4 regions of the Undibacterium sp. GW821-FHT07F11 genome follow, and region 4 is predicted to be linked to each of the others. Evidence: predicted binding sites of a transcription regulator. Region 4 holds the regulator's gene; each other region holds the start of a gene.
The links. The regulator sigma-54, encoded in region 4, starts transcription at its own class of promoters, with help from an activator protein. The targets are predictions, from matches to a motif close to TGGCANGNAANCTGCTTT.
Positions count from the first base shown of each region.

Region 1: a site for sigma-54 is predicted at 2,065-2,082, ahead of AC07OI_RS05310 (ammonium transporter). Genes of this name have one in related genera too.
Region 2: a site for sigma-54 is predicted at 2,821-2,838, ahead of AC07OI_RS20220 (nitrate/nitrite transporter). Genes of this name have one in related genera too.
Region 3: a site for sigma-54 is predicted at 2,362-2,379, ahead of AC07OI_RS20870 (CmpA/NrtA family ABC transporter substrate-binding protein). Genes of this name have one in related genera too.

Region 1 is NZ_JBWKQH010000002.1:344,401-349,489, reverse strand. Features, by position in the region: gene AC07OI_RS05325 (quinone-dependent dihydroorotate dehydrogenase) at 1-441, opposite strand, end outside; gene AC07OI_RS05320 (arginyltransferase) at 500-1,231, opposite strand; gene aat (leucyl/phenylalanyl-tRNA--protein transferase) at 1,228-1,944, opposite strand; gene AC07OI_RS05310 (ammonium transporter) at 2,133-3,335, shown strand; gene AC07OI_RS05305 (NUDIX hydrolase) at 3,413-3,982, opposite strand; tRNA gene AC07OI_RS05300 (tRNA-Met) at 4,111-4,187, shown strand; gene AC07OI_RS05295 (sensor histidine kinase) at 4,501-5,089, shown strand, end outside.
Region 2 is NZ_JBWKQH010000008.1:118,773-123,861, reverse strand. Features, by position in the region: gene AC07OI_RS20225 (bifunctional protein-serine/threonine kinase/phosphatase) at 1-1,566, opposite strand, end outside; gene AC07OI_RS20220 (nitrate/nitrite transporter) at 1,577-2,791, opposite strand; gene nirB (nitrite reductase large subunit NirB) at 3,163-5,089, shown strand, end outside.
Region 3 is NZ_JBWKQH010000008.1:285,230-290,318, reverse strand. Features, by position in the region: gene AC07OI_RS20885 (cache domain-containing protein) at 1-233, shown strand, start outside; gene tsaD (tRNA (adenosine(37)-N6)-threonylcarbamoyltransferase complex transferase subunit TsaD) at 256-1,284, opposite strand; gene AC07OI_RS20875 (ANTAR domain-containing response regulator) at 1,574-2,242, shown strand; gene AC07OI_RS20870 (CmpA/NrtA family ABC transporter substrate-binding protein) at 2,649-3,818, shown strand; gene ntrB (nitrate ABC transporter permease) at 3,828-4,736, shown strand; gene AC07OI_RS20860 (ABC transporter ATP-binding protein) at 4,739-5,089, shown strand, end outside.
Region 4 is NZ_JBWKQH010000012.1:54,329-59,417, forward strand. Features, by position in the region: gene hpf (ribosome hibernation-promoting factor, HPF/YfiA family) at 472-819, opposite strand; gene AC07OI_RS26250 (RNA polymerase factor sigma-54) at 927-2,417, opposite strand; gene lptB (LPS export ABC transporter ATP-binding protein) at 2,429-3,184, opposite strand; gene lptA (lipopolysaccharide transport periplasmic protein LptA) at 3,186-3,755, opposite strand; gene lptC (LPS export ABC transporter periplasmic protein LptC) at 3,770-4,414, opposite strand; gene AC07OI_RS26270 (KdsC family phosphatase) at 4,411-4,947, opposite strand; gene AC07OI_RS26275 (KpsF/GutQ family sugar-phosphate isomerase) at 4,947-5,089, opposite strand, start outside.

The DNA.
Region 1 (5,089 bases), on a different contig from region 4:
GTTGAGGCCAAGCACGCCTTGTTTGTCCTGATAAAAGCGTGATGCCTGCACATTTTTCACAAAGGCATCAACGCCGCCATTATTAAAGCCCATGCGGTTGATGATCGCATCTGCCTGTGGCAGGCGAAACATGCGTGGCTTGGGGTTGCCAGCCTGCGCACGTGGCGTGACCGTGCCAATTTCTATGGAGCCAAAACCGATTGCAGCCAGTCCATCAATATAAGCTCCATCTTTGTCCAGACCGGCGGCCAGGCCTACTGGGTTGGGAAAGCGCACACCCATGACAGTGCGCGCATCTTCTGCAGGTTTATTGCCCAGCAATCCACCCAGGCCTAGTTTATTGGCACGTTGCAGAGCAGGTAAGGTCAGGTGATGGGCATTTTCCGGATCCATGGCAAACAGGGCAGGGCGGATCAGGGAGTAAAGAAGTTTTGCAGACATGTAAATAGCTGAGGAAGAAAAGTTGAAAATAAAATTTGAGAGACAGACAGGAAGAGCCTCACAGCTCCCGCAAAGTCTGCCAGCGCCCCTGCATCAAGGCATCAAGGGGGCGGAAATTCGTTTTGTAAGCCATCTTGGGACTGGCAGCGATCCAGTAACCCAGATAGACATAAGGTAGCTTTAACAAGCGTGTTTGCTCTATCTGCCACAAGACATTGTAAGTACCGTAGGATGCAGTTGCATCATCCGGGTCATAAAAGGTATACACCGACGACAAGCCATCCGTCAGCACATCAATGATACTGACCATGCGCAAGACATCTTTATCATCCCTGAACTCAACCAAACGGGTATTCACCCGGCTTTGCAGCAAGAACTGCGCATACTGGTCACGGCTGTCATTGTCCATGCCTCCACCAGAGTGACGTTCACCCTGATAGCGTTGATACAGCTCATAGTGCTCATGCACATAACTGAGACTGCTGACGCGGGCATGCAGATTGCCATGCTTCTTCCAGGCACGGCGCTGGCTGCGGTTGGTTTCAAATTCATTGACACGCACGCGCACCGGTGTACAAGCCTGGCAGTTATCACAATGCGGCCGGTAAATGAAAATGCCGCTACGGCGAAAACCACTCTTCACCAGCTCCGAATAGGCATCTGCATTAATCAGATGCGCAGGCGTGGCCACTTGCGAACGCGCCTGCAAGCCTTCCAGATAACTGCAAGGGTAGGGCGCTGTCGCATAAAACTGTATGCTGGCGAAGGGGAGTTCGTTAAGCTGGGTCACGGGCTGATCTTGTTGACTATGGTCCAATTGCTAATCGCTGGCAAGACACTGGCATGTTCTACCCAGCGCAAAAACTCGGTTCTGCTGATCGCTTTTGCGCCCAGAGATGCCAAATGTGCCGTCTCTTGCTGGCAGTCTAACATTTTCACCCCATGTTCACGCAAGAAAAATACCAGGTGTGCCAAGGCTATTTTTGACGCATCCGTGACCCTGGCAAACATCGACTCACCATAAAACATCCGGCCTATGCAGACGCCGTAGGCGCCACCCACCAGTTCACCGTCCAGCCATACCTCGGTCGAATGAGCATATCCCAACTTGTGCAAGTCACAATAGCCCGCGACGATATCTTCAGAAATCCAGGTGCCATGCTCTTCACCGCGCGGCGCGGCGCAGGCGCGCATGACATCTTCAAAGGCAGTATCAAAGCGGACTTCCCAGCGTGGGTCTTTGCTGATTTGGCGCAGCCGCTTCTTCAAGCTGAGTGATATTTTGAAATTCTGCACCTGCAAGACCATGCGCGGGTCGGTAGACCACCACAAGATAGGTTGCCCATCAGAAAACCAGGGGAAGATGCCATTCTTGTAGGCATATAGCAGGCGCTCTGCCGACAAGTCTGCGCCTGCCGCCAGCAAACCCGCCGCACCATCTTTTTCTGTCAGCGCAGTGCTGGGATGGGGAAAGGGGCTATTCGTTTCCAACCAGGGGATCACACGACCCCCATTACAGCTTGCACCAAAAAGACGCCATATTTCAGTGCATCAAACTTGCTTATCAAATAATCAGTTTCTAAAAATCGCATTAAATCAATCACTTATCAATTTGCACTAAATTGGAATGTATTTTGCTTTATCAATGCACCTTTGATACAAATTTGCACTCATATTGGGAGATATTTTGCATGAATGCACAAAATAGCAGCACTGACGCTTTATTTATCTTGCTTGGCGCAATCATGATACTAGCAATGCATGCTGGCTTTGCGTTTTTAGAATTAGGCACCGTGCGCAAGAAAAACCAGGTCAATGCCCTCGTCAAGATACTGGTTGATTTTGCCGTATCCACCATCGCCTACTTTTTTGTCGGTTATACCATTGCTTATGGTGTGCAGTTCTACTCCGGTGCCGAGGTGCTGGTTGCCAAAAACGGCTTTGAAATGGTCAAGTTCTTTTTCTTGTTGACCTTTGCCGCTGCCATTCCCGCCATTATCTCAGGCGGGATTGCCGAGCGGGCAAAATTTCATCCGCAACTGATTGCCACAGCCTTGCTGGTCGGCGTCTTGTACCCTTTCTTTGAAGGCATAGCCTGGAACCAGCGTTTTGGGATACAGGCATGGCTGAAAGTGATGTTCTCTGAAGAGTTTCATGATTTTGCCGGTTCCGTCGTCGTGCATGCTTTTGGCGGCTGGGTAGCCTTGCCCGCCGTATTGCTGCTGGGCGCACGCCGTGGCCGCTATATGAAGAATGGTGCAATTGCAGCCCACCCGCCATCGAGTATCCCTTTCCTGGCGTTGGGTGCCTGGATACTCACAGTGGGCTGGTTTGGCTTCAATGTCATGAGCGCGCAAACTCTGGACAAAATGAATGGCCTGGTTGCCATGAACTCGCTGATGGCCATGGTTGGCGGCACGCTGGTAGCCTTTATCCTCGGCAAGAATGACCCAGGCTTTGTCTACAACGGCCCCCTGGCTGGCCTGGTGGCAGTTTGTGCCGGTTCTGACCTCATGCATCCGCTGGGCGCACTGGTCACTGGTGGGATAGCTGGCGCCATCTTTGTCTGGATGTTCACCTGGACACAAAACAAATGGAAGGTCGATGATGTACTGGGCGTCTGGCCCCTGCATGGTCTGTGCGGTGCCTGGGGTGGTATAGCTGCTGGTGTCTTTGGATTAAAGTCTTTGGGTGGCCTCGGTGGCGTCAGCTTCATGTCGCAATTGCTGGGCACCATTATGGGCGTTGCAATTGCCTTTGTCGGCGGCTACATCATCTACGCCAGCCTGAAAAAACTCATAGGCATACGCCTTGATCCTGAAGAAGAATTTGAAGGTGCAGATTTGGCTATACACAAAATCTCATCGACTGCCGAACGCGAAACCAGTTGGTGATGACGCAAATAATGACGAAAAAAATGGGCGATAAAAAACGTCGCCCATTTTTTGATGCAAGCCCGGCCAGTTTCGTTTCAATCATGCAGCATGGGTTTGAAAATATCATGCTCATGCATCTGGAAGCGCCCGCCATCCTTGACCTTTGCAAGGTCTTTAAAGAAGAACTTCAGTGTATGGCCTATGGTGGGGAATGCGATATCATCCCAGGGGATTTGCTCTTCAGTGAATAATGCTACTTCCAGGCTCTCAACACCCGCCGCGTAATTCAAATCCAGCAAGGTAGCGCGGTAAAACAAATGCACCTGATGTACATGCGGCACGTTCAAAATAGAGAACAGCTCATGCAACTTGATATTGGCACCAGCTTCTTCTTCAGTCTCACGTTGCGCTGCCTGCGCCGTGGTCTCATAATTTTCCATGAAACCTGCAGGCAAGGTCCAGAAACCCAGGCGCGGTTCTATTGCACGTTTGCACAATAAGATCTTGGTGACACCATCTTCTTCCCATACAGGAATAGAGCCCACCACCATCTTCGGGTTTTGATAATGGATAATGCCACATGCCGGGCAAACAAAACGCTCGCGAGTATCATCAACAGGGATTTGCAAGACCACCGGGGACGCGCATTCAGAACAGAATTTCATGGGCAAAAAGAGTCAAAATTGGCGAATCTGCAAAGTGTAACACCTGTCCGCAAAAGTGCGGCAAAAGTCCTGATCCTATAAAAGAATTGCGCGAAGCAGCAAAATCATGTATAGTTTCATTCTTCAGACGCGGGGTGGAGCAGTCTGGCAGCTCGTCGGGCTCATAACCCGAAGGTCGTAGGTTCAAATCCTGCCCCCGCAACCAAGTATTCAAGCCCTTGATCAGAAATGATCAAGGGCTTTTTGCTTTGCACGGCCAGAAGTCATTTTTGCGGGGAATCGTCATCGGGACATTTTTTCTCAATGCTAGCTGGCTGCGACTACCATGCATGCGAATGCGCAAAGCTATCGAACCTAAGTGGACTGAATCATATATAAGTGCGACAGCGCACAGACGCGGTAGGGGGCATGGCCTATTGTAAGAAAATGCGCCGGGCTGTCTTGGCGTAAAACCCCACGCTGGCAACGTTGCCGCAAATCGCCAATTGACAGGCATGGGATACCCAACGAGGCTTTCCATGATGCATGATTTTTTAATCGTCAACCGGGCCGAGTTAGAGCGACGATGTCGCGACAAAGTGTCCGCTCGTCCGCACAGGTCACCGCCAAACAAGCAACAACTGGAACAAGGCATCCCCTTGTTTCTCGATCAACTCATACGCACACTGCAAGCTGAAAATCAGGGTGCTATGGCTGAGGCCCTGGCCGTTTCAGGCCCATCGTCTGGTGATCCGGGTCGCCATGCCGAATTGGGTGTATCCACCGCAATTCACGGCGCTGATCTTTTGACGTTGGGCTACTCTATCAATGAGGTTGTCCATAATTATGGCGACCTTTGCCAGGCAGTGTCAGACCTGTCGATTGATCTTAACCAAAAATTTGAGATCAGTGAGTTCCGTACTCTCAATCGTTGTCTGGATAATGGAATCGCTGACGCTGTCACAGCGTTTAGTGAGCAACGTGACTTTGTGATTGCTGATGAACAAGCTTTGGAAACGAATGAGCGACTGGGTTTTTTTGCCCATGAGTTGCGCAACCATTTGAACACAGCAATGCTCGCACTAACGGCGATTAAGTCGGGTAATGTCGGTTTAAGCGGTTCTACAG
Region 2 (5,089 bases), on a different contig from region 4:
CAGCAAGAATTCTTCTGCTGTTTCAAAACGATCGGCCTCGTCGCGTGCGACGGCTTTGAGCAAGACATTTTCCAGCCAGTGTGGCAAGTCGGGACGATAACGACCTGGTGATGCCGCCTCACCAAATTTGGGGCGCTGGAATGGCTCCACTTCACCATAGGGATAATGGCGCGTCAGCAAATAGTAGAGCGTGACCCCGGTGGCATACAAATCCGTAGACCTTGACGGTGCGGCACCCTGGAATTGTTCCGGTGCCAGAAATGAGGGTGTGCCCGCCATGGTGTGGCTGGCGTTACCCTGGCCATCCTGGCTGTCAAAGCCGGATTGTGCTACGCCGAGGTCAAGAATGCGGATCTCATCATCATCCCCCAGATGCACGTTGGCGGGCTTGATATCCCTGTGCAAGATGCTGCGCCTGTGCAGGGCACCAATGGCGCGTACCAGCTTGCCGCCATAGGCAACTGCTTCTGGTATGGTGAAATGCTGACCGGCTTCCAGCCTTTTTTGCAGGGATGCACCGGCATGCCAGGTCGAGAGATAGTACAGGTAGTTTCTCTGATCAGGAGTGATGACCTGTGGGAAAAAGCGCGCCACGACGCGTTTTGCCAGCCATGCTTCATGCGCGAAGGCAGAGCGTTCTTGCGTATCGTTGGCCTTGTCCGGGTGCAGGGTTTTTAATACCAGTTGCCGGTGATGTGATGGTTCGCTGACACGATACAGTACCGTCGTCAGTGAAGTATGCATGACTTCTTCTATGGCATAACCGTCCAGGGTCTGGCCAGGCTTCATGCGCGGCGGCACGGGCAGGGCATGCAGCTCGCTGATGGCATCGCGCAGTTCACCTTCAGGCAAGGTCTCTACGCGTGCTATCACAGCGCTGCAATTATCTTGCGACCCTGCCTTTAGTGCGGCTGCACATAGTGCTTCGCAGGCGACTTCGCTGCCCAGGCTGCCTGCACTGACTTGCTTCAAAAAATCTGTCAGGTCATATTCGGTCAGGCTGGCCCAGATACCATCACAGGCCAGCAAAAAGACATCATTGACACGCAATTCACCCATGCCATGATCGATGACGAGGTGGCTGTCCAGGCCGATAGCACGGGTCAGGACATGCTGCATCTCTGGCCTGTCCCAGACATGGTCCTGGGTCAGTTTTTGCAGCACACCATCACGCAACAGGTAGCAGCGGGTATCGCCCACGTGGGCGCTGTAATACATGCGCCCCCGCAGGACCAGTGCAGTCATGGTGGTGGCCATGCCTGCCAGCTCACGACGCACTGAGCCTTGCTGCTGTACCCAGCTATTCATGGCAACCAGCACCTTGTCCAGCGCTGTTGTCACTTCCCAGGTATCGGGCGTGGCATAGTAATCGGTGAGCAAGCCACGCACTACATATTCAGCCGCTTCACGTCCGCCTTCATTGCCGGAGACCCCATCGGCTACGGCCAGTACCATGCCCTTGCAGGATAGCTCGGGTTCGCCCGGCGTGACCATGCCGACAAAGTCTTCATTGCGCGGGCGTAAGCCGGCGACGCTGTGATGTCCTGTGCTGACAGTCAGTGGCATATGCGATCGATTAAATTTTTGCTGTAGTCATGGCGGCGGAACCCCAGGTAGTGCGCCAGCGTTTCTTGACCAATGATAAACCCAGCAAGGCGACGATGGCGAGGCTGGCGAAAATTGACAAGCCTATTTGATAGCTACCAGTGATCTGACGTGAATAACCCATACTGGCAGCCAGATAAAAACCACCTATGCCACCGGCCATGCCGACCAGGCCAGTCATGACACCCATCTCTTTACGGAAGCGCTGCGGCACCAGTTGAAATACCGCACCATTACCTGTACCCAGTGCCAGCATGGCAACCACAAATACACATACCGCAGCAGTAGCCGATTGCAAACCTATGGCGGCAATGAACAGGAAGGCAGAAGCGATGCTGTACATGACAGACAGGGTTTTGATACCGCCGATGCGGTCGGCAATACGGCCACCCATGGGACGCACCAGCGAACCGGCAAAGACGCAGGCGGCAGTGAAATAACCAGCCGTCACTGGCGTTAAACCATATTGCGTATTGAAATAAATTGTCAAAGAGGATGCCAGGCCAGAAAAACCACCAAAGGTAACGCTGTAAAAGAACATGAACCACCAGGCGTCTTTGTCTTTCAAGACGGCCAGATATTCAGTCAGGGATTTGCTTGGTGCGTCTCCCGGTGCATCCTTGGCGAAAATCAGATAAACAGCCAGTGCTATAAATAAGGGGATCAGCGCCAGGCCAAACACATTTTGCCAGCCAAAGGCGATTGCCAATGCTGGTGCAAACAGGGCAGCAAAGGCGGTGCCAGAATTACCTGCACCCGCTATCCCCAGAGCAGTGCCCTGGTGTTCAGGAGGATACCAGCGTGATGCCAGCGGTAATGCCACGGCAAAGGCAGAGCCAGCGACACCAAGGATCACGCCGAGGAACAGTAGTTGTTCATACGTATGCAAATTACCCAGCCATGCCCAGCATAAGCCTATCAGTACGACGATTTGCCCTATCAAACCGGCTTTCTTGGGTTTTAAATGATCTACCAATACACCCATCACGATGCGCAATAGAGCGCCAGCTAATAATGGCGTAGCGACGATCAAGCCTTTTTGTGCCGCTGTCAGACCCAGGTCTTTGGAAATCTGGATGGCGAGTGGCCCCAACAATACCCAGACCATGAAACTCAGGTCAAAATAAAAGAAAGATGCCAATAGGGTGGGTGTGTGCCCGGCTTTCCAGAATGATGTTTTTTGCATGGTCGCTCCAATAGTGAACACGCATGCCACTTGCAAGGGACGTGCCATCAAAATGTGCATGCCTTTGCTCTGCTTTATGATTAAAAACAAAACTTACTGCGCGAAAATCGTGCGTCATCTGAATTAAATGGTGCAATGCACCAGAATGGCTTGGTTTTGTATGAGTGCAGTGAGGATTTTGGGCGCATGCTTCAATAAGTGGCATTGCTCTTGCTGCCAACAGAGGAATTCTCAGTTTTTCTTGGTGAAAACCGTATTAATGCGCAGTTAAATTGGTGCAGGCTTATAAAAACATTCTGCCTTTCCCTCTGATAAAAATGAACTGGCATTGCTCTTGCTTAGTGTCTGGGGAGACAAGCAAAGGAGCAGCCATGAAGAAACTTAAGCTAGTGATGGTAGGGAATGGTATGGCAGGTGTGCGTACCCTGGAAGAATTAATCAAGATCGCCCCCGACCTGTATGACATTACCGTATTTGGTGCAGAACCTTATGCCAATTACAACCGCATCCTGCTATCACCTGTATTGGCAGGTGAGCAAACCATCAAAGACATCATGCTCAATGATGTGGATTGGTATGAAGAAAACAATATCACTCTGCACCTGGGCAAAAAAATCGTCAAGATAGACAGGGCACGTCGCCTGGTGATAGCCGAAGATGGCACCCAGACTGAATACGACCGTCTGTTGCTCGCGACAGGTTCCACACCTTTCATGCTGCCCGTGCCTGGCAAAGACCTCAAGGGCGTGATTGCCTACCGCGATATTTACGACACCAATACCATGATAGAGGCGGCAGAAAAGCATACGCACGCTGTCGTCATCGGCGGTGGCCTGCTGGGTCTGGAAGCGGCAAATGGTTTGAAAATGCGCGGCATGAGTGTCTCTGTGGTGCATCTGCCTGGCTGGCTCATGGAGCGTCAGCTTGATCCCGTCGCTGGCAAGATGCTGCAAAAATCGCTGGAAGACCGTGGCCTGAACTTCCTGCTGGAAAAAAATACCGAAGCCATCATTGGTGATGATGCTGGTCATGTCAAATCCATACGCTTTACCGATGGCCTGGAAATCCCTGCACAATTGATCGTCATGGCAGTTGGCATACGCCCCAATACGGCGTTGGCAGAGTCTGCAGGCTTGTATTGCAATCGCGGCATCATCGTCAATGACACCATGCAGACTTATGACCCGCGCATTTACTCTGTTGGTGAATGCGTTAATCATCGCGGCACGGTATATGGCCTGGTTGCCCCTTTGTTTGAAATGGCCAAGGTCTGCGCCAATCACCTGGCGAATTTTGGGATTGGCCGTTACCAGGGTTCAGTCACATCCACCAAACTGAAAGTGACAGGCATCGATCTGTTTTCTGCCGGTGAATTCATGGGTGGCAAAGACACTGAAGAAATCATTTTGTCTGACCCTATAGGTGGTGTTTATAAAAAGCTGGTGGTGAAAGACGACAAGCTCATCGGTGCCTGTCTGTATGGTGATACCGTCGATGGCAGCTGGTATTTCAAACTGCTGCGCGAAGGCAAGAATATTTCCGAAATCCGTGACTCATTGATGTTTGGTGAATCAAATACCGGCGACGTTGGCCACGAAGGTCATACCAAGGCTGCCGCCATGCCAGACGAGGCCGAGGTCTGCGGCTGTAACGGTGTCTGCAAAGGCACCATCGTCAAGGCCATCAAGGAAAAAGGTCTGTTCACACTCGACGATGTGCGCAAGCATACCAAGGCATCGGCGTCCTGTGGTTCCTGTACTGGGCTGGTAGAACAGATCATCATGTTTACTGCCGGTGGTGATTATTCGACGGCGTCTAAAGTCAAGCCCATGTGCGCGTGTACTGATCATAGCCATCAGCAAGTGCGTGATGCCATCAAGGCCAACAAGCTGTTGACGGTCTCCGGCGTGCAGGAATTCATGGAATGGCGCACACCTAATGGTTGCTCCAGCTGTCGTCCGGCCATTAATTATTATCTGATTTCTACCTGGCCACGTGAAGCCAAGGATGATCCGCAATCACGCTTCATCAACGAGCGCTCGCATGCGAATATCCAGAAGGATGGTACTTACTCTGTTATCCCGCGTATGTGGGGCGGTGAAACCAATGCCAGTGAATTGCGCAGGATTGCTGATGTCGTCGATAAATTCAAGATACCGACAGTCAAGGTCACCGGTGGTCAGCGTATTGATTTGTTGGGTGTAAAAAAAGAAGACTTGCGCGCCGTGTGGCAAGACCTGGGCATGCCATCCGGTCTGGCTTATGCCAAGGGTTTGCGTACCGTGAAAACTTGTGTGG
Region 3 (5,089 bases), on a different contig from region 4:
ATGGCAAAAATCTCGCCCACCTGAATCCCAAGATGGTCGGCAAAGAGATGATGGACCTGACCGACGTGGATGGTAAATTCTTTATACGCGAGCGTATAGAGTTAGTAAAAGCCAAGGGTAAGGCCTGGCAGGATTATAAATTTGTTAATCCTACCAGCAAGCAGATCGAGCCTAAATCCATGTATGTGGAGAAATTCGAGAACGTTATCGTTGGCTGTGGCATCTATAAATAGCTGTGCCCTGCATTAGATAAAATCAGGCAGCAAGCAATTCCTGCAAGGGCCAACGCGGCCTGACATTAAAACCATAATCCCGCGTCGCCAGTCCGGGATTGTTTTTCAGGCGCATGGCGCCGGCAAAGGCGATCATCGCGCCATTGTCGGTACAGAACTCCAGCTCAGGGTAATACACCTGGAAGCGTTTCTTTGCAGCCGCTGCATTCAATGATGCGCGCAACTGCAGGTTGGCACCGACACCGCCAGCGATGACCAGACGCTTCAAACCACTTTCCTTCATCGCAGTCGTGCATTTGGCCGTCAGAACGGCAACGATGGCATCAACAAAGCCGCGTGCAATATTGGCTTTATCCTGTTCACAGATATTTGCAGGGTGATTTTTGACGACCGTCAGTACTGCTGTCTTCAAACCAGAGAAACTGAAGTTCAAGTCTTTTGAATGCAGCATGGGGCGCGGGAATTGATAAGCCGCAGGGTCACCAAATTCTGCCATGCGCGAAATCGCCGGGCCACCAGGGTAAGACAGTCCCAGCAATTTGGCTGACTTGTCAAAAGCTTCACCGGCTGCATCGTCCAGGGTTTCCCCCAACAGCTGATAACGGCCCACGCCATCAACACGCATCAACTGCGTATGTCCGCCAGATACCAGCAGGGCAATGAAAGGGAACTCAGGCGGTTGGCTGGCCAATAAGGGGGAAAGCAGATGGCCTTCCAGATGATGGACGCCCAGCACAGGCTTATCCAGCGCCATACCCAGGCCGCAGGCAACCGAAGCGCCGACCAGCAGGGCGCCGGCCAGGCCTGGTCCCTGGGTGTAAGCGATGGCATCTATGGCTTGTTTGTCTACATCTGACTTATTCAGCACCTCGGTCAGCAAGGGTAGGGCACGACGTATGTGATCGCGTGAAGCCAGTTCCGGCACGACGCCACCATATTCCTGATGCATGGCGATTTGCGAATGCAGTGCATGGGCAAGCAGGCCACGCTCTGTGTCATACAGGGCAAGGCCGGTTTCGTCACAGGAGGATTCAACGCCGAGAACTATCATGTCTGTTTCTAAATAAGGGAAATACGAGCCAATTACATATGCATGGCAAGAAGGCAAGCTATTGGCATGCTTTCATGCCAGATCAGGGATTGGTGCGATTCTTGCTAAGAACCTGTTTACGATCTGTAGCGAGCGTGCGTCAGCGGGGAGAAGAGCAGCACAAAAAGCGGAATGTACTCTAGTACATGAGCATTTTGAGCAGCACATGAGCCCCGATCACGCTCGCGCAGTAAGATCGTAAGCAGGTTCTAAGATTTTTATACGTAATTATATCTGGCATGGGCCATCAATGCGCGGCAAAGCAAATACTGACGAAGCGATAACACCGGCATCACCCAGTCTGCGGATCGTGGTGGTGAATACGGTTATCCAGCGCGAAGACGAGTTGCAAGAGCATGCTCAGGCGCAACTGGCGCGTTCACGCGCCTTGCGCATAGGCTTGCTGCAAGCGGGTTATAACATCATCGCCGTTATTCCTGGCGATATTTATATGAGTGAACGCATCGCCCAGTTGCAGCCCGATATGATCATCATTGACGCCGAATCTGATTCACGCGATGTGCTTGAACACATGGTCATGCTGACCCGCGATGCACCACGTCCCATCGTCTTGTTCACTGAAGATGGCAATCAGTCGAATATGGCTGCAGCAATGGAAGCCGGTGTTTCTGCTTATGTCGTTGCTGGTTTGCAGTCCGAGCGCATCAAGCCTGTGCTTGATGTTGCGATGGCACGCTTCAATGCAGATCAAAAACTGCGCAGTGAATTATCTGATACCAAAGCCAAGTTGCATGAGCGCAAAACCATAGAGCGGGCCAAGGGTTTGTTGATGGAACGTCATCATCTGTCGGAAAACGAGGCTTATCAAAAAATGCGCAAGCAAGCAATGGAAAAAAACCTCAAGCTGGTTGATCTGGCGCAGCGCATGCTGGATGTAGCTGATTTACTTGGGGGGTAAGTCCAGATTTGTGCGTGAAAATGGTGCGTTGCGTCATTTAGGTGCGAATCAGATGTGGATTTTTAAGGGAGTTTTGTTTCACAGGGCTGGTCTGAGGATATAAGTCCTTGTGTTTGAGCTGGCACGGCAATTGCTGTATCAAAAGAAAGTGCCAAAGCTGGTACTTAAGAAAACAAGTGAGCTTGACTAACGGCGGTCACCTCACAAGACAAAGGTGTCTTTCCATACGGTTTATCCGTAATGGGACGACACCTTTTTTCATTATAGAAATTACTTTAGCTGGAGTGCAGACATGTCGAATCAGGAAACTTCTATCAACCTCATCAAGACGCAGGAAGAAAATGAACCGAATTTCAAACGTCGCAGTTTCTTGCAAACTGCTGCACTGGCAAGTGGGGCAGGTATCATGGGCTTGAGTACAGGCGGAGTATGGGCTGCAGGATCAGACAAACCGGAAAAAGAAGAAGTGCATATCGGCTTTATCCCTCTCACCGATTGTGCTTCGGTGGTGATGGCGTCGGTGCTGGGTTTTGACAAAAAATATGGTATCAAAATCATCCCGACCAAAGAATCTTCGTGGGCCAGTGTGCGTGACAAACTGGTCAATGGTGAACTGGATGCTGCTCACGTACTGTATGGCCTGATCTATGGCGTGCAACTGGGTGTAGGCGGCAATAAAAAAGATATGGCCGTGTTGATGACGCTGAATAATAACGGTCAGGCAATTACGCTCTCAAAAAAACTGGCAGAGAAGGGTGCAGTAGATGGTGCCGGTTTGGCCAAGCTGATGCAAAGCGACAAGCGTGAATATACTTTCGCCCAGACATTCCCTACAGGCACCCACGCCATGTGGCTTTACTATTGGCTGGCTGCGCATGGCATTAATCCAATGAAAGACGCCAAGGTCATTACCGTACCGCCGCCACAAATGGTGGCGAACATGCGGGTCGGTAATATGGATGGTTATTGCGTAGGCGAACCCTGGAACCACCGTGCAATTGCTGATGGCATAGGCATCACGGCAGCGACTACACAAGACATCTGGAAAGATCATCCGGAAAAAGTATTGGGTACCACTTCTGAATTCGTACAGAAATATCCCAACACTGCGCGTGCCGTTGTCGCCGCGATCCTCGATGCCAGCCGCTGGATAGATGCATCCTTGTCCAACAAGACCAAGATGGCAGAAACCATCGCCGACAAGTCCTATGTCAATACCTCGGTCGATGTCATCAATCAGCGCATTCTGGGGCGCTATCAAAATGGACTGGGCAAGACCTGGGACGATCCTAACTACATGAAATTTTTTAACGACGGTGCGGTGAATTTTCCCTATTTGTCAGATGGCATGTGGTTCCTGACCCAGCATAAACGCTGGGGTTTGCTCAAGGCTGATCCTGATTATCTGGCAGTGGCGAAAGCTGTCAACCGTATCGATGTGTATAAGGATGCAGCGACCATGGCCAAGGTATCCGTTCCCAAGGATGTCATGCGCAGCAGCAAGCTCATGGACGGTACCGTCTGGGATGGCAAGAACCCGGCTGCCTATGCAGCTTCTTTCAAAATCAAGGCTTGAGGAGTCGCTATGAATACCTTGGTACATGGTGCAATGCCTGCAGCAGACGCGGAAGACACTGCAGCCAGCGCAGCAACAACAGTGACGGAAGTTAACGTGGCTAAGAAAATAAAACCCAGAGCAGAAAAAAAGCCACGCTCGTTCCGGCCCTTTTTTTTGAGTGTGTTGCCGCCTTTATTTGGCATAGGCATGCTGATACTGATTTGGGAAATCATCGCTGTGAGGAACACGACTTTCCCTTCACCATGGGTGACTTTGCAGGAAGCCATCAAGGTATTCTCTGACCCCTTTTACCAAAAGGGACCAAACGACCAGGGCATAGGCTGGAATATTTATGCTTCGCTGAAACGCGTGGCGGTCGGCTTTGGCCTGGCCGCAGCCGTGGGCATACCGCTGGGGTTTCTGATAGGCCGTTTCAAGTTTTTATCCGGCATGTTCAATCCCATCATCAGTCTCTTGAAACCAGTCTCACCGCTGGCCTGGCTGCCCATAGGTTTGCTGGTGTTCAAGTCGGCTCATCCGGCGGCAATCTGGTCTATCTTTATCTGTTCGATCTGGCCCATGATCATCAATACCGCGATCGGTGTGCAGCGTGTGCCGCAAGATTATATGAATGTCGCACGTGTGCTTAATTTATCCGAATGGAAAATCATTACGCGCATCTTATTACCCTCAGTGCTGCCATACATGTTGACCGGTGTCAGACTGGCGATAGGTACGGCATGGCTGGTGATTGTCGCTGCAGAAATGCTGACGGGGGGCGTAGGTATCGGTTTCTGGGTATGGGATGAATGGAATAATCTGAACGTGCCGCATATCATCATTGCCATCGTCGTCATAGGTATGGTGGGGCTGATACTTGAACAAATCCTGGTGGCAATAGCACGCGCCTTTACTTATGAAGATGTGGGGACATGATCATGAATGAAATCGATAACAAGTACATACAGATCAATCAGGTTGAAATGGTCTTCAATACCAGGAAGGGTAGTTTCCATGCACTGCGCGATATCAATCTGAATGTCAAAAAAGGCGAATTCATTACGTTGATCGGTCATTCCGGTTGTGGCAAATCGACGCTGCTGAATTTGCTTGCTGGTTTGACCAATGCCAGTTCCGGTACTCTGCTATGTGCCAACCGAGAAATTTCTGGCCCCTCACCAGAACGCGGCGTAGTGTTCCAGAATCATTCTTTATTGCCCTGGCTGACCTGCTATGAAAATGTCTTCCTGGCGGTAGAAAGAGTGTTTGGCGCGACCGAGAATGGTACG
Region 4 (5,089 bases):
GTTAGCAGTTCCCATGTGTCGACGCCGTTTGTGCCGTACAGAAAATGGATTAAGAAGGACCGCTGTTTGAGCGAAGCGAGTTTCGGGCCTTCCCATTTTTTGTACAGCACAAACGGGAACCCCCTTCAGGGGGCGACGACGCCTGGGTCGCCTTTCTTTGAATACGTTCTTTGGCGACGCAAAGAAAGTATTTCGGCTGCCGGGCCGAGACCCGGCTTGTATCCACGGAGGGCAAACGTTTTAGTCAAAGTGCCACTTGCAACAAGAGCCACGGCATATAACGAACGCCGCTGGATTCCAGCTAAAAGCACGCTGGAATGACGGTTATTATGTGTACGGATTGTCGCAGGGCAATTCAATTAATGATTGAGGTAAATCATTAAATCAAAACCAATCACCCAACAAAAAGGACGCCTTCTAGCGTCCTTGTTTTGGATGTCCACAACCCTGTTCGGGTAAGGACTGGGGTCTTTATGAAGCCGATGCCGGATCAGGTATGTGCTTGATGGCGTCGTGCTGATGGTCTTGCATTTTATCTTTATGCTTGATGACCTGGCGATCCAGTTTGTCTACCAGTGCATCAATGGCTGCATACAGATCATGCGCCAGACTTTCAACGTGGATATCTTTACCGCTGATATGCAAATTAATGTCGGCTTTGTGTCGTTTTTCCTTTTCCCGGAGCTTGTCCACCGTCAGGATGACGGCGATATCAATGACCTGGTCGAAATGCCGCCTGATACGTTCTAGTTTGGTATGTACATATTCACGAATTGCAGGAGTTACTTCGACGTGGTGTCCACTGATGGTGAGATTCATACTGTGCTCCTATAGTGATGTTACTTGCTGTAACGATAAGCTCCTGGCATTTATTTGCCTTGAGCTAAATCATATATAGCAATTCAAACCGTGATTACAAGGACTGCTTACAAAGATTTACGCAAACTCACTGGGGGGATTTTGAGGGCTTCACGGTATTTGGCAACTGTCCGTCGGGCAATTACCATGCCCTGTTCACCCAGCATGTCTGCAATTTTGCTATCAGAGAGTGGGCTTTTCTGGTCTTCTGCTCCTATCAGCTGCTTGATGAGTGCACGTATCGCGGTGGAAGATGCTTCACCCCCTGTTTCCGTCGCGACATGGCTGCCGAAAAAGTACTTCAACTCAAACATGCCATGTGGGGTCAACATGTATTTTTGGGTTGTTACACGTGAGATAGTGCTCTCGTGTAATCCTAGTGTATCAGCAATTTCGCGCAAAACAAGGGGGCGCATGGCAACAGCACCGTGCGTGAAAAAATTGCGTTGCCTTTCGACTATCGCTTGTGCAACGCGCAATATGGTCTCGAAGCGTTGCCGCATATTCTTGATGAGCCAGCGTGCTTCCTGTAGTTGCGCACCCATGCCTGCCTCGCCGCGATTTTGCTTCATGATGTTGGCATACATACTGCTTACCCGCAGCCTGGGCATGACATCCTGATTCAGCATGACTTGCCAGCCGTTACCGGATTTTCTGACGATGACGTCTGGTACAACATAGTCAGATTCATCGGCAGCAAAAGCGATGCCGGGTCTGGGTTTGCACATACGGATGACCGTTTGTGCATCGCGCAAATCTTCGTCATCACAGTCGAGTATTTTCTTGAGTTTTGTGAAATCTCTTTGCGCAAATAAACTCAGTTGCGTTTCAACAATTTGCAACGCCAGCCTGCGCGTGACAAAAGCAATCTTGGGCAAGCGCCTGATTTGCAGTGCCAGGCATTCTGAAGGGCTGCGCGCACCAACACCGGCAGGGTCAAAGCTCTGCAGCATGTTCAGGGCAAAAGCCAGTTCTTCTGGTTCTACGAACAATTCCAGTGGCAAACTGGCATGTATTTCATCCAAGGTTTCAGTCAGGTAACCGTTGCTGTCAAGCGCATCTATCATCAGCTCGACCAGGGCTCGGTCACGCGGCTCGCGCAGGTTCAGGCGCATCTGTTCCAGCAGGTGTTCACGCAGGGTGACATGGGCTGCGCCCAGTTGTGGGCGGCCATCTTCATCATCGCCAGACTTGCTGCCATGCTGCACGTCATCAAAACCCCAGTCTTCTTCACTGGAGGTGGTGCTGTCATTGCTGATGACGGTTTCAGCATCAGCCGCCGCAGGTTCTGCAGACTTGTCGCTGTCGTCTCTTGCTGCGGGTGCTTCCATGCCAGCATCGGCAGAGGTGCTGCTGGTATTGATGGCACCGTCTGCCAGCAGGCGCACGGCGTGATCAAGTGGGTCATCGACGCGCTCCAGCATGGGATTGTCGGTCAGCAGCGTCTCCAGCTCCTGATGCAATTCCAGAGTCGATAACTGCAATAATCGTATTGATTGCTGCAATTGCGGCGTCAGGGCCAGATGTTGTGAGGTACGTAGTTGCAGGCTTTGTTTCATGATGATTCCCGTCACATCCGGAAGTGTTCTCCGAGATAAACGCGACGTACAGATTCATTTTGTATGATGTCGTCAGGCTTGCCACTGGCAAGTACCGCACCTTGGTTGATGATATAGGCGTGATCGCAGATGCCCAGGGTCTCGCGCACATTATGGTCGGTGATCAGCACACCGATGCCGCGTTCCTTGAGGAAGCGCACAATGCGTTGAATTTCGATGACGGCAATCGGGTCAACGCCAGCAAAGGGCTCATCCAGCAAAACAAAGCGTGGGTTGGTCGCCAGCGCGCGGGCAATTTCGACACGACGGCGTTCACCACCTGAGAGTGATAGTGCTTGGCTTTCACGTATCTTTTCTATCTGCAAATCTGCCAGCAGGGCATTGAGCCTTTGCTCAATTTTCTTGGCACCGAGATATTTGCCTTCACTGTCTTTTTGCAATTCGAGTACGGCGCGGATATTGTCTTCCACCGTCAGTTTGCGGAATACCGAAGCTTCCTGGGGCAGGTAAGACAGACCCAGTACTGCACGCTCATGGATAGGCAGTTGCGAGATATTCACGTCATCAATCGTGATATCCCCGGCGTCGGAAGGCACCAGGCCCACGATCATGTAAAACGAGGTGGTCTTGCCTGCGCCATTCGGCCCCAGCAAACCCACCACCTCGCCACTTTTCAATAGCAGGGAAACATCGCGCACCACCTGGCGCGCGCCATAGCGCTTTTGCAGGCCCTTGACGAGCAAGGTGCTGCTGGACTGTGCTGTCATCTTAATTAGCCTGTTTTTCTGGTTTTGGTTGCAAGATGATTTTCAGGCTGCCAGAGCCATCCACATGCTGGCCACTGGTCGAATTGGTGCCGATGAAAAAGTCATTTTTGCTGTCGTAAGACAGGTATTCGCCTTCCTGTTCCTGGGTGACCCGTTTACCTTCCAGGTAGCGCACCTTGGCCTTGGAAATGAACTTGACGATTTCTGTACTCTGATTGTATTCAGCGCGGTCAGCCTCACCATCCACCCACAGGTCCGGGCCGCCATCACGTTTCTGGCGGAAGGTGACCTTGCGGTTGCTGCCACCGGTGAGGACGACGAACTGGTCACCATTAGGCGCTTCAGTAACCACGGCATTTTCTGCCTTGACGTTGAGTGTGCCACGTACCAAAGAGACACCCTTGGACAATCTGCGCACACTGGTCTTGCCATCACTCTCGCCGTAACCGGCTTCGATGATGGTCTCTTTATTACTGTCGGCTTTTTCTGCATGGGCAGAAACGCAGGCCAGGCTCAGAAAGGCCAGACCCAATAAGCGGGCGACGCTGAATGGTGTATTGATCATACGCATATTCGCTTTCTTCATTATTTTGTGCTGGCTTTGGGAGCCGGTTCACGCTTCTTGAGTTGAATGTGGACCTTGCTCAGCATCGCCAGGCTTTGAGTAGAATTATTGGCAATCATGCCTGTTGCTGTAGAGCTTAGTTTTCCCGTCGTGACCGAAATGGGTTTATCGGTTTTCACGATATCATCATCCGGCAATAGCAAAAGATAATCTGACTCCACGCGCACGAACTGTGAACTCAGACCCTCCGGTCTTTCCATACTGACATTGTCATGCAGATGGACTTCGTCATGTTCGCGCCTGGGTGTGACCAGTGATGATTTTTGTGACACTACAGCCAGGTCAGCACGCAGATGCAGGGGCGGCCTGTCCTGGTCAAAACTATTGATCTGCGGGTGCTTGATTTCTATATTGTCGGTACGTGGCAAATGCACCAGGCTGTCGCCGGTGATGTGGTAATTGGCCTTGCCATTATTCGACAGACGGATGAAATTGAATTTCTCCACATAGTAATCAGGCGCTGATCTGGCCGAACTGCGGTTTTGCTCATCATCGGCATGACGGCGTATGACTTCCATGACCCAGATGGTGCCCATGGTGATCACGCCCAGCAGGATCACGGCCAGCCAGATGCGGAAGCGGTCTATGGTCATTTGGGGTTTCATGTCAGATATGCTTGTAAAGCCTGTTCATATTTACCCTGGGCGCGCAGGATGAAGTCGCAGACTTCGCGCGCTGCACCCTGGCCGCCATTGGCCTTGGTGATGTATGGCACGCGCTGTTGTACTTCGGCATGGGCATTCGGTACGCTGGCTGCAAAGCCGACCCTGGTCAGTATCGGCAAATCAATCACGTCGTCACCGATAAAGCCGCATTCTTGTGCGGGAATATCCAGCCTCTCCAGCAGTCCCAGGAATGCACTCTTCTTGTCATGGACGCCCTGGCTGACGTGGCTGATGCCAAGATCAGCAGCACGCTTGCTGACGATGGCCGATTGTCTTGCGCTGATGATGGCCGTGATGATGCCTGCCTGTTGCAAGAGTTTGATACCTTGCCCGTCCAGCACATTAAAGCACTTCATCATTTCACCTTCGGAGCCAAAATACAGGCTGCCGTCGGTCAGTATGCCGTCCACATCAAAAATCATCAGTCTGATCTTGCTGGCCGCCGCTGTTGCTATCTCTATTGCTGTACCCATCAAATCACCTTGGCCCTGGTCAGGTCATGTATATGCAAGGCACCCACCAATTTGCCGCTGTCGTCAGCGACCAGCAACTGGTTGATGCGGTAAGTTTCCATGACTTCGACAGCTTCTACTGCCAATTGTTCAGGGCGTATGC